Regions from separate parts of the Arthrobacter sp. SD1074B genome, predicted to be linked through region 1. Evidence: predicted binding sites of a transcription regulator. Region 1 holds the regulator's gene; the other holds the start of a gene.
What was found. Region 1 encodes HrcA, which represses chaperone genes, less so after heat shock. Its sites were predicted from a motif close to TTNGCACTCGNNNNNNNCGAGTGCNAA; they were not measured.
Positions count from the first base shown of each region.

Region 2: groL (chaperonin GroEL) is a predicted target of HrcA. The motif match lies at 2,869-2,895, and genes of this name have one in related genera.

Region 1 is NZ_JBRAZT010000001.1:2,072,309-2,077,574, reverse strand. Features, by position in the region: gene lepA (translation elongation factor 4) at 1-1,077, shown strand, start outside; gene hemW (radical SAM family heme chaperone HemW) at 1,080-2,318, shown strand; gene ACUYM2_RS09590 (DUF4870 domain-containing protein) at 2,370-2,789, opposite strand; gene ACUYM2_RS09585 (DUF3097 domain-containing protein) at 2,911-3,765, opposite strand; gene hrcA (heat-inducible transcriptional repressor HrcA) at 4,008-5,021, shown strand; gene dnaJ (molecular chaperone DnaJ) at 5,102-5,266, shown strand, end outside.
Region 2 is NZ_JBRAZT010000001.1:746,543-751,808, forward strand. Features, by position in the region: gene ACUYM2_RS03670 (DUF3263 domain-containing protein) at 24-347, shown strand; gene ACUYM2_RS03675 (LytR C-terminal domain-containing protein) at 439-1,086, shown strand; gene ACUYM2_RS03680 (cold-shock protein) at 1,260-1,463, shown strand; gene ACUYM2_RS03685 (ABC transporter substrate-binding protein) at 1,511-2,782, shown strand; gene groL (chaperonin GroEL) at 3,081-4,718, shown strand; gene ACUYM2_RS03695 (RNase H family protein) at 5,082-5,266, shown strand, end outside.

The DNA.
Region 1 (5,266 bases):
CCCTCCAAGGGCTTGGGCGTCGGCGAGGTCGGCTACCTGATCACCGGCGTGAAGGACGTCCGCCAGTCCAAGGTCGGCGACACCGTCACCAACCTGGCCAAGCCCGCGACCGACTCCCTGCCCGGCTACGCCGACGCCAAGCCGATGGTCTTCTCCGGCCTGTATCCGCTGGATGGCACCGATTACCCGGTGCTGCGCGACGCGCTGGAGAAACTGATGCTCAACGACGCCGCGCTGGTTTACGAGCCGGAGACGTCGGCCGCGCTGGGCTTCGGCTTCCGCGTCGGCTTCCTCGGGCTGCTGCACCTGGAAATCACCCGCGAGCGGCTGGAACGCGAATACAACCTGGACCTGATCTCCACCGCCCCGAACGTTGAGTACGAGGTGACGCTCGAGGACAAGAAGGTCGTCCACGTCACCAACCCCAGCGAATACCCCACCGGCAAGGTCGCGGAGGTCCGCGAACCGATGGTCTCCGCCACCATCCTGGCCCCCAACGAGTTCGTCGGGGCCATCATGGAGCTCTGCCAGAGCCGGCGAGGCGTCATGGGCGGTATGGACTACCTCTCCGAGGACCGGGTGGAAATCCGGTACCGGCTGCCGCTGGCCGAGATCGTCTTCGACTTCTTCGACATCCTCAAGTCCAGGACCCGCGGCTACGGTTCGCTGGACTGGAAGGCCGACGGCGACCAGGTCGCCGACCTCGTCAAGGTCGACATCATGCTGCAGGGCGAACAAGTGGACGCGTTCAGCGCCATCACCCACCGCGACAAGGCCTACGCCTACGGGGTGATGATGACCGGCAAGCTGCGCGAACTCATCCCGCGCCAGCAGTTCGAGGTGCCCATCCAGGCCGCCATCGGATCCCGGATCATCGCCCGCGAAAGCATCCGCGCGATCCGCAAGGACGTCCTCGCCAAATGCTACGGCGGTGACATCACCCGTAAGCGCAAACTGCTGGAGAAGCAGAAAGAGGGCAAGAAGCGCATGAAGATGGTGGGCCGCGTCGAGGTCCCGCAGGAAGCCTTCATCGCTGCCCTCACCACGGAAGAGTCCAAGGACAAGGCCAAGAAGTAACCATGCCCAGCGTGCTTCCCCTGGGCGACCCGGCGCCGTCGGACGGGCTCCTGCCCGGCCAGGCGCTGGAGGGCGCCGCAGACCGGGCCTTCGGGCTCTACGTGCACATCCCGTTCTGCGCGGTGCGCTGCGGCTACTGCGACTTCAACACCTATACCGCCACTGAACTCGGCGGCGGCGCCTCGCAGGACGCGTACGCCGGCACCGCCGTCGCGGAAGTGGACTTCGCCGGCCGGGCGCTGGCGGCGTCCGGCCTGCCGGAGCGCCGGCTCAGCACGGTGTTCTTCGGCGGCGGGACGCCCACGCTCCTCCCGGCCGGCGACCTGGCCCGCATCCTCAGCGCCGCGATCGGGACCTGGGGACTGGAGCCCGGAGCCGAGGTCACCACGGAAGCCAACCCGGACTCGGTCACGCCCGAATCCCTGCAGCTGCTGGCCGATGCCGGGTTCACCCGGGTCTCCTTCGGTATGCAGTCGGCCGTCCCGCACGTGCTCAAGGTCCTCGACCGCACCCACACGCCCAGCCGGGTGCCGCAGGCGGTGCAGTGGGCGCGCCAGGCAGGCCTGGCCGTCAGCCTGGACCTGATCTACGGCACCCCGGGGGAGTCGATGGAGGACTGGCGGTTCTCGCTGGAAACCGCGTTGTCCTACGGCCCGGACCACATCAGCGCCTACGCGCTGATCGTCGAAGACGGCACCAAGCTTGCCGCCCAGATCCGCCGCGGCGAAGTGCCGGGGATCGACGACGACGACCATGCCGCCAAGTATGAACTGGCCGACGAGCTGATCGCCGCGGCGGGCCTGGGCTGGTACGAGGTCAGCAACTGGGCCCGCACCCCGGAACAGGCCTGCCGGCACAACCTGGCCTACTGGCGCGGGGACGACTGGTGGGGGATAGGCCCGGGTGCGCATTCGCACGTGGGCGGGGTCCGCTGGTGGAACGTCAAGCATCCCACCGCCTATGCGGGCCGCCTGGCATCCGGCGCCTCGCCCGCCGCCGGCCGGGAGACGCTCGACGCCGACACCCGCAACGTTGAGCGCGTGATGCTTGAGGCCCGGCTTGCTACGGGCCTGTCGATCGCCAGCCTGGGCGGGCTCGGGGATACCGGCCGCCACGCGGTGGCCGGGCTGATTGCGGACGGGCTCGTGGACCCGGCGGCAGCATTCAAGGGCCAGCTGGTCCTCACGCTGAAAGGCCGGCTGCTCGCTGACGCGGTGGTCCGACGGATCCTGCCGGACTAGGCACGGTGGCCCTAAGTGTCCGTTCGCGCGGGCCTTAAGTGTCCGTTCGGGCTACTTGATCCAGCGGAGATTGTAGTCGTAACGGTGCGGCTGACCGCGGTTGACGTGGATGCCGGCGGCCACCGAAAAGCACGCGAGGGCAATCCAGATGGCAGTGGCCAGCACCGCGAACAGGTTGCCCACCACCGGGACAAAGACCAGCAGGTTCGCGAGGACCGCGGCAATGGTGGGCGGCAGCGTGAAGTTCAGGGCTTCCTTGGATTCCTGCGCGGTGAACGGACCGCGGTCCTTGAAGATCAGGTAGATCAGCAGGGATGGAATGCAGCCCAGGATGCCGCCAAAATGCGCCAGCGTGGCCCACTGCCGGTCCTCGCTCGCCGTCAGCGGCAGAGCATTTGCAGGAACGCCATGGTACTGGGGCTGGTCATGGCCGGCCTGGTGGTCCGTGTGTTCGCGTGCGTCTTCTGCCACGTTTCGTCCTTTGGATTGCGGTGGAGCGTTGGTACCTATACGAGCCACGGCCGCAACAATAAGCAGCGGCCGCCACTTCAAGAATACTTGCTCGGACCGCCAAACGTGGCAGGGGGAACGGCTACGGCACCGTGAGGAAGTCGATGACTTCTTCCACGCGGCCCAGCAGGGAGGGCTCCAGGTCCGCATAGCTGCGGACCGCGCCGAGGAGTTTCTGCCAGCCCAGGCCGATGTCCTCCTTGGTGCTGTGCGGCCAGCCGAAGGCCGTCAGGATACCGGTTTTCCAATCCACGCCGCGGGGAATCACCGGCCACCGCTCAATGCCCAGCACGGCCGGGCGGATGGCCTGCCAGACGTCCACGTAGGGGTGCCCCACGATCAGCACGTTGCCGGCCGCGCCCGGGGTGGCCATCACGGCGTCGGCGATCCGGGATTCCTTCGAGTCGGGCACCAGGTGGTCCACCAGCACGCCGAGCCGGCGGCCCGGGCCGGGCCGGAACTCCTTGACGGCGGCGGCAAGGTCGTCGATGCCGTGCAGCGGTTCGACGACGATGCCTTCCACGCGGAGGTCGTCACCCCAGACCTTTTCGACGAGTTCGGCGTCGTGCTTGCCTTCCACCCAGATCCGGCTGGCCTTCGCTACCTGGGCACGCTGTCCTGCCACCCGGACGGAACCGGACGCGGTGCGGGTGCCCGCTGCGGTGCCCGCCGCGGGAGCCCGCGGGGCGGGCGGCATCAGCCTGATCGGCCGGCCTTCGAGCAGGAACCCGAAGCCGAGGCGGAACGAGCGTGACTTGCCGCGCCGGTCCTCAAGGGCCACCACGTGCATGCCGCCGGACTTCTCGACCCGGGTCACGGCGCCGACCCAGCCGGACTGCACCTCCTCGAGCACCATTCCCCGTTCCACCGGGATTTCGGGCAGCTGGGCCTTGGCGGGGGCGGAAAGGTCCTGCGGGCCCCAATTCTGGTACGACATCTGCTACACACTGCTTTGCACTCGGGAATTTCGGGCGAGGAACGGCGGCGCGGGCCGTGGTGTGCCCGGAAACACCCGTCCCGGGGGTCACGCCCGCAGCGAATCCAATGCTAACAACGGCGCGACTCATATTAGACTGGTTAGCACTTAGGCATGTCGAGTGCTAACCGCGGGTTTTCCGGGGCGGGTCTTTCCGCGCGGCCGGCGCCGGCAAACCGATACGGGTTGATTGGAGGTGGAGCGTGAGCGAGCCACGCAAACTCGAAGTACTGCGCGCCATCGTGGAGGACTATGTCCATTCCCGCGAGCCCGTGGGATCCAAGGCCCTGGTGGAGCGCCACCACCTGGGGGTGTCCAGCGCCACGATCCGCAATGACATGGCCGCACTGGAAGACGAGGGCCTGATCACGGCGCCGCACACGAGCGCCGGCCGGATTCCCACGGACAAGGGCTACCGCCTGTTCGTGGACCAGATTTCGGCCGTCAAGCCGCTGTCCCCGGCCGAGCGCCGCGCCATCCAGGCGCTGCTGGAGGGCTCCGAAGACCTCGACGACGTCCTGGACCGGACCGTGCGGCTGCTGTCGCAGCTGACCAACCAGGTCGCCGTCGTGCAGTACCCGCTCCTGAGCCGGGCCCGCGTCCGGCACATCGAATTCGTGCTCCTGGCGCCCCGCAAGGTGCTCACGGTGCTGATTGCGGACACCGGCAAGGTGGAGCAACGGGTGATCGACGTCGGCCAGGAGCTCGGCGACGACGGCCTCGCCGAACTCCGGACCCTCTTCCTGGCCAAACTCTCCGGCACCCCGCTGAGCCTGCTGCCCCAGTCGCTGCAGGCCGTGGTGGACAACTGCCCGCCGGTGCGGCGCGGTCCCGCCCAGGCACTGTCCCGGGGACTGGAGTCACTGGCCGCGAGCAGCCGCGAGGAGCGGATGGTCATGGCCGGCACCGCGAACCTGGCCCGGTCCAACGTTGATTTTCCGCTGAGCATCGGCCCCGTGCTGGAGGCCCTTGAGGAACAGGTGGTGATGTTGCGCCTGCTCAGCGACATGGCGCAGGACCCGCGCGGCGTCACCGTCAGCATCGGCCGCGAGAACCCCTACGACGGCCTTTCCGAAGCTTCCGTGGTGGCCACCGGTTACGGCCCGGACGCCACGGCCAAGGTCGGAGTCCTCGGCCCCACCCGGATGGACTATCCGACCACCATGGCCGCCGTCCGTGCGGTCGCCCGCTACCTTTCGCGGATCCTCGGGCCCTGACGGGCCGGATCCGGCACCGGACTTCTTGCCCACTAAAGGCAGTGCCCCACTGGCAGTACAAAAAGGAAGAGATACACACTTTGAGCAGCCACTATGACGTTCTTGGAGTCTCCCGTGAAGCGACGGGGGAAGAGATCAAGAAGGCCTACCGCAAGCTTGCGCGGAGCCTGCACCCGGACGTGAACCCCGGGGACGACGCCTCCGAGCGCTTCAAGGCGGTGACGCACGCCTACGAAGTGCTGTCG
Region 2 (5,266 bases), 1.3 Mb from region 1:
CCGACCGAGCCAGGGAGTGTGCAGTGGCCGAAGCAGCACGGGAGCACCTGCCCGCGGAAGACGCCGCCGCCGGGCCCGCGGCGGCCTGCGACGACTCGCCGCTGAGCAGCCGGGACCAGCAGATGCTCGCCCTGGAGCGGCAGTGGTGGAAGTACGCCGGCGCCAAGGAACAGGCCATCCGGGAGCTTTTTGACCTCTCCGCCACGCACTATTACCAGATCCTCAACGCCCTGATCGATACCGAGGCGGCGCTGGCCCACGATCCCATGCTGGTCAAGAGATTGCGTAGACTACGTACGTCACGCCAACGTGCCCGCACGGCACGCCGTTTGGGCTCGGACGCGTAAACGCGCGTAAAGTCCCGCCGGAGACGCGGTATTCCGCGGGCCTTCCGGCGCCGGACCGCCAGCCAGAAATCAGCAAGGACGTCGTTTTACCATGACCAAATACGCTCGGGATGAATTTGATCGGATCCCGGAGACCTCCACGCGCCAGGGTGTCCACCGCGCAGTCTCCGCCCCCGGCACCCGCCGCCTGGGTGCCATCCTGGCCGTCGGGGCCGCGGCTCTGGCGATCGGCCTTGTCGCGTTCCTCCTGCTGCCCAAACTGGGCTTCGGCGCCGGCGCCTCCGCCGTGACGGCGGAGCAGGCCGGCAGCAACTCGGCGGCCTCGCAGGCACCCACCACCGCCGCGGCGGGCAGCACACCGTCCGCCAGCAGCACGCCGACCGGCAGCCTCGCGCCGGCAGTCTCCAAACCGACCGCCTCGGCAACACCCTCGGCAACGCCCTCGGCGACGCCGGCCGGCGCCGTGGACAAGACGCAACCGGTGGCCATCTACAACGGGACCGCGACGGCGGGCCTGGCCGGCCGGGTCGGCTCCACGGTCACCGCTGCCGGCTGGGCCGCCGGCCCGCTCGGCAACTGGGGCGGTGCACCGCAGCAGACCTCGGTGGTCTTTTACAACGGCGCCGCCCAGAAGGCCAACGCCGAAGAACTGGGCTCGCTCCTCGGAATCGTCACCCTGGTGGATTCGGCAGAATTCCAGATGCCGCTGGTTGTGGTGCTGGGCCCCGGGTTCCAGTAAGGACCGTGGGGCAACCGGCTTCGGTTACGCCTGAATAACTATTCAGCGCGGACGCGTGCTGGTGCCAGCCCCCGTGTGAAGGGCTGTGGGTACAGTGTCTGCGGACTTCGTTTCGCATACCGCGGCGCACATCGGGGTAGGCCGTTAGCAAGCTAGCTGAAAGTGTGGAGAACATGGCACTGGGGACCGTCAAGTGGTTCAACGCCGAGAAGGGCTACGGCTTCATCACCGTCGACAGCTCCGGAGCGGACGTCTTCGTGCATTGGTCTGCGATTGCCGGGGAAGGCTACCGCGCCCTGGCCGAGGGCCAGCGGGTGGAGCTGGAAGTCGGCGAGGGCGAAAAGGGCCCGCAGGCCGAAAGCGTCCGGCCCGCCTAGTGGCTTCCTCCGCTGCGGAAGCTGACCCCACAAACATTGACCACGGGCTGAGCGCCCGGCGCGTCGGCCGCGCCGCGGCCACCGGCCTGGCCGCCGCCCTGGCGCTGGCAGCCTGCGCCGGGCCCACCGGGAACGCCCGGCTGGATCCCGCCGAAGCAAGCGGGGACGGCACGCTGCGGATCGGCCTGATCCTGGACAACACCGGCACGCAGGCCTTCCTCAATGCGCCGCAGCTGGCGGCAGCACAGCTGGCCGTCAAGGAAATCAACGCGGCGGGCGGCCACAAGGGCAAACCGGTGGAGCTGCTGCCGTCAGCCGTGGGCACGGACACCGCCGCCCAGGCCAAGGACCTGGTGGCCGCCAAAGCCGACGTCGTCATCGGACCCACCGACTCCAGCCGGGCCGCGGACGCCATCGACGTGCTCGCACGGGCCAAGGTCGCGATCATCTCCCCGGCGAACACCGCCCCCGGGCTGAGCACCTACAAGAGCGGCGGCTACTACTTCCGCACCGCCGCCGCCGACGTCGCGCAGGCGTCGGTCCTCGTCAAGCTCGCCAAGGACGGCGGTGCCAGGACCATCGCCGTCGTGCACGAGGACGACGACTACGGCAAGGACGTCTCCGTCGCCGTCTCGGCAGCCGCGAAGGCCGCGGGCCTGGGCACGGCGGTCGACGCCGGGTTCAAGGCCGGCCAGGCGCAACAAGCGGCGGCAGCCGCCAAGGCAGCCGCGCCGGACGCCGTTGTGCTGGTGGCCCGCGACGGCGCCCAGGGCGCCATCGCCGAGCTCAACAACGCCGGCCTGGCCGGAAAGAAGCTCATCCTCAGCGACGGGGCGGTCAACCAGTACGGTGCCGGCCTCGGCGCCAAGGCCCTGGATGGCGCCCGCGGAGTCCTGCCCGGGACCTTCCCGTCGGCGCACTTCCAGGCGGAACTCGTGGCCGTTGATCCCGGCCTCAAGGACATGGCCTTCGCCGCTGAAACCTATGACGCCGTCAACCTTGCCGCCGTCGCCGCCGCCGCAGCGGAGGACGACGCCGGCACCTCGATCGCCTCGAAGCTGGTCTCCGTATCCGGCGGTTCGGCGACGAACGGCGAGGCTGGCGCCCCCTCGGCCGGGGCTGCGGTGTGCACGTCCTACCGGGAATGTGTGGCCGCCCAGCGGGCCGGCAAACGCCCCGATTACGACGGTGCCTCCGGCCCGATCAACTTCGACAGCAACGGCGACGTCACTGCCGCCGCCTACATGGTCTACAGCTACGGCGCGGACAACACCGCCAGGATGACCGGCAGCGAAACCGCCCGGAGCACCGGGTCCTGATCGCTGGTAGCGAATAGCCCCGGGCAGTGGCGCGTCCATCCGCCGCCACTGCTTGCACTCTCCCCGGTGGAGTGCTAATTATTGAGTTAGCACTCCCGCGTATTGACTGCTAACACGACGCCCGGTTTCGGCCGGCTGCGACCGTGGAAGCGGGCGGTCCGGGAGCGAGAGAAATACCTGGCTGGGGTGAGATCCCCGGCCCGGCGGCATACAGAGGCTGCCGGGCAGGAATCGTCCGTCGCGGGCACCAAAGCCCAGGTTCATTCTTAACGACTGTCCCGAAAGGACTACTGCCGTTATGGCCAAGATCATTGCATTTGATGAAGAGGCACGCCGCGGTCTTGAGCGGGGCCTGAACATCCTCGCCGACGCCGTCAAGGTCACCCTCGGCCCGCGTGGACGCAACGTCGTCCTCGAAAAGAAGTGGGGCGCCCCCACGATCACCAACGATGGTGTTTCCATCGCCAAGGAGATCGAACTGGACGACCCGTACGAGAAGATCGGCGCCGAGCTGGTCAAGGAAGTTGCCAAGAAGACCGACGACGTCGCCGGCGACGGTACCACCACGGCCACCGTGCTGGCTCAGGCCCTCGTCAAGGAAGGCCTGCGCAACGTCGCGGCCGGAGCCGACCCGCTCTCGCTGAAGCGCGGCATCGAAAAGGCTGTTGACGCCGTCACCCGCGAGCTCCTGGCCTCCGCCAAGGAAATCGAGACCAAGGAAGAGATCGCGGCCACCGCATCCATCTCCGCCGGCGACAACGAAATTGGCGCCCTGATTGCCGAAGCCCTGGACAAGGTCGGCAAGGAAGGCGTCATCACCGTCGAGGAGTCGAACACCTTCGGCCTCGAGCTGGAGCTCACCGAGGGCATGCGCTTCGACAAGGGCTACATCTCGGCTTACTTCGTCACCGACGCTGAGCGCCAGGAAACGGTCCTTGAGGACCCGTACATCCTGATCGTCAACTCCAAGATCTCCAACGTCAAGGAACTGGTTGCGGTCCTCGAAAAGGTCATGCAGTCCAACAAGCCGCTGCTGATCATTGCCGAGGACATCGAGGGCGAGGCCCTGGCCACCCTGATCGTCAACAAGATCCGCGGCACCTTCAAGTCCGTCGCCGTCAAGGCTCCGGGCTTCGGCGACCGCCGTAAGGCGCAGCTGGCTGACATCGCCATCCTCACCGGCGGCCAGGTCATCTCCGAGGAAGTCGGCCTCAAGCTTGAGACCGCCGGCCTCGAGCTGCTCGGCAAGGCCCGCAAGGTTGTTGTCACCAAGGACGAGACCACCATCGTCGAAGGTGCCGGCGACGCCGACCAGATCGCAGGCCGCGTCTCCCAGATCCGTGCCGAGATCGAGAACTCCGATTCCGACTACGACCGCGAGAAGCTGCAGGAACGCCTGGCCAAGCTGGCCGGCGGCGTTGCAGTCATCAAGGCCGGTGCCGCAACCGAGGTTGAGCTCAAGGAACGCAAGCACCGCATTGAGGACGCCGTCCGCAACGCCAAGGCTGCTGTCGAAGAGGGCATCGTCGCCGGCGGCGGCGTGGCCCTGATCCAGGCCGGCGCCAAGGCGTTCGCCAACCTGCAGCTCGAAGGTGACGAGGCAACCGGCGCGAACATCGTCCGCGTAGCCATCGACGCCCCGCTGAAGCAGATCGCCTTCAACGCAGGCCTTGAGCCCGGCGTCGTGGTGGACAAGGTCCGCGGCCTGCCCGCAGGCCATGGCCTGAACGCAGCAACCGGCGAGTACGTCGACCTGCTCGCTGCCGGCATCAACGACCCGGTCAAGGTCACCCGCTCTGCCCTGCAGAACGCGGCTTCCATCGCTGGCCTGTTCCTCACCACCGAGGCCGTTGTGGCCGACAAGCCGGAGAAGAACGCTCCGGCTATGGGCGGCGGCGACGACATGGGCGGCATGGGCGGCATGGGCGGCTTCTAACCCCCGGCTTTCCAGCCCTGAACGCCCGGCCTGACGGTTTTCCGTCAGCGCAGCGCGTTCGACGACGGCGGTCCCACCTTTGGTGGGGCCGCCGTCGTCGTTAACCCGTCCCGGACGCTCCCTCAGGTGGTGTGGTGGTTGGCCGGACGCTCCCTCAGGTGGTGGGGGAGGGTTGGGGGAGTTGACGCCGATGGTGCGGTGGTTGGCCGGACGCTCCCGCAGGTGGTGCGGTGGTTGGCCGGACGCTCCCGCAGGTGGTGCGGTGGTTGGCCGGACGCTCCCTCAGGTGGTGGGAGAGGGTTGGGGGAGTTGACGCCGATGGTGCGGGAGCGTTGGGTGGCGGAGGTCTGGCAGGATAGTGCAGTGACGATTACAGCAGCGGCCGACGGTTCGGCTTTAGGAAATCCCGGCCCGGCCGGATGGGCCTGGTACGTGAACGATGACTGCTGGCGTGCCGGGGGGTGGCCGCACGGCACCAACAACCAGGGCGAGCTGATGGCGGTCCTGGACCTCTTCCGGGCCACCGCGCACCTCCCCGGCGAGGACCT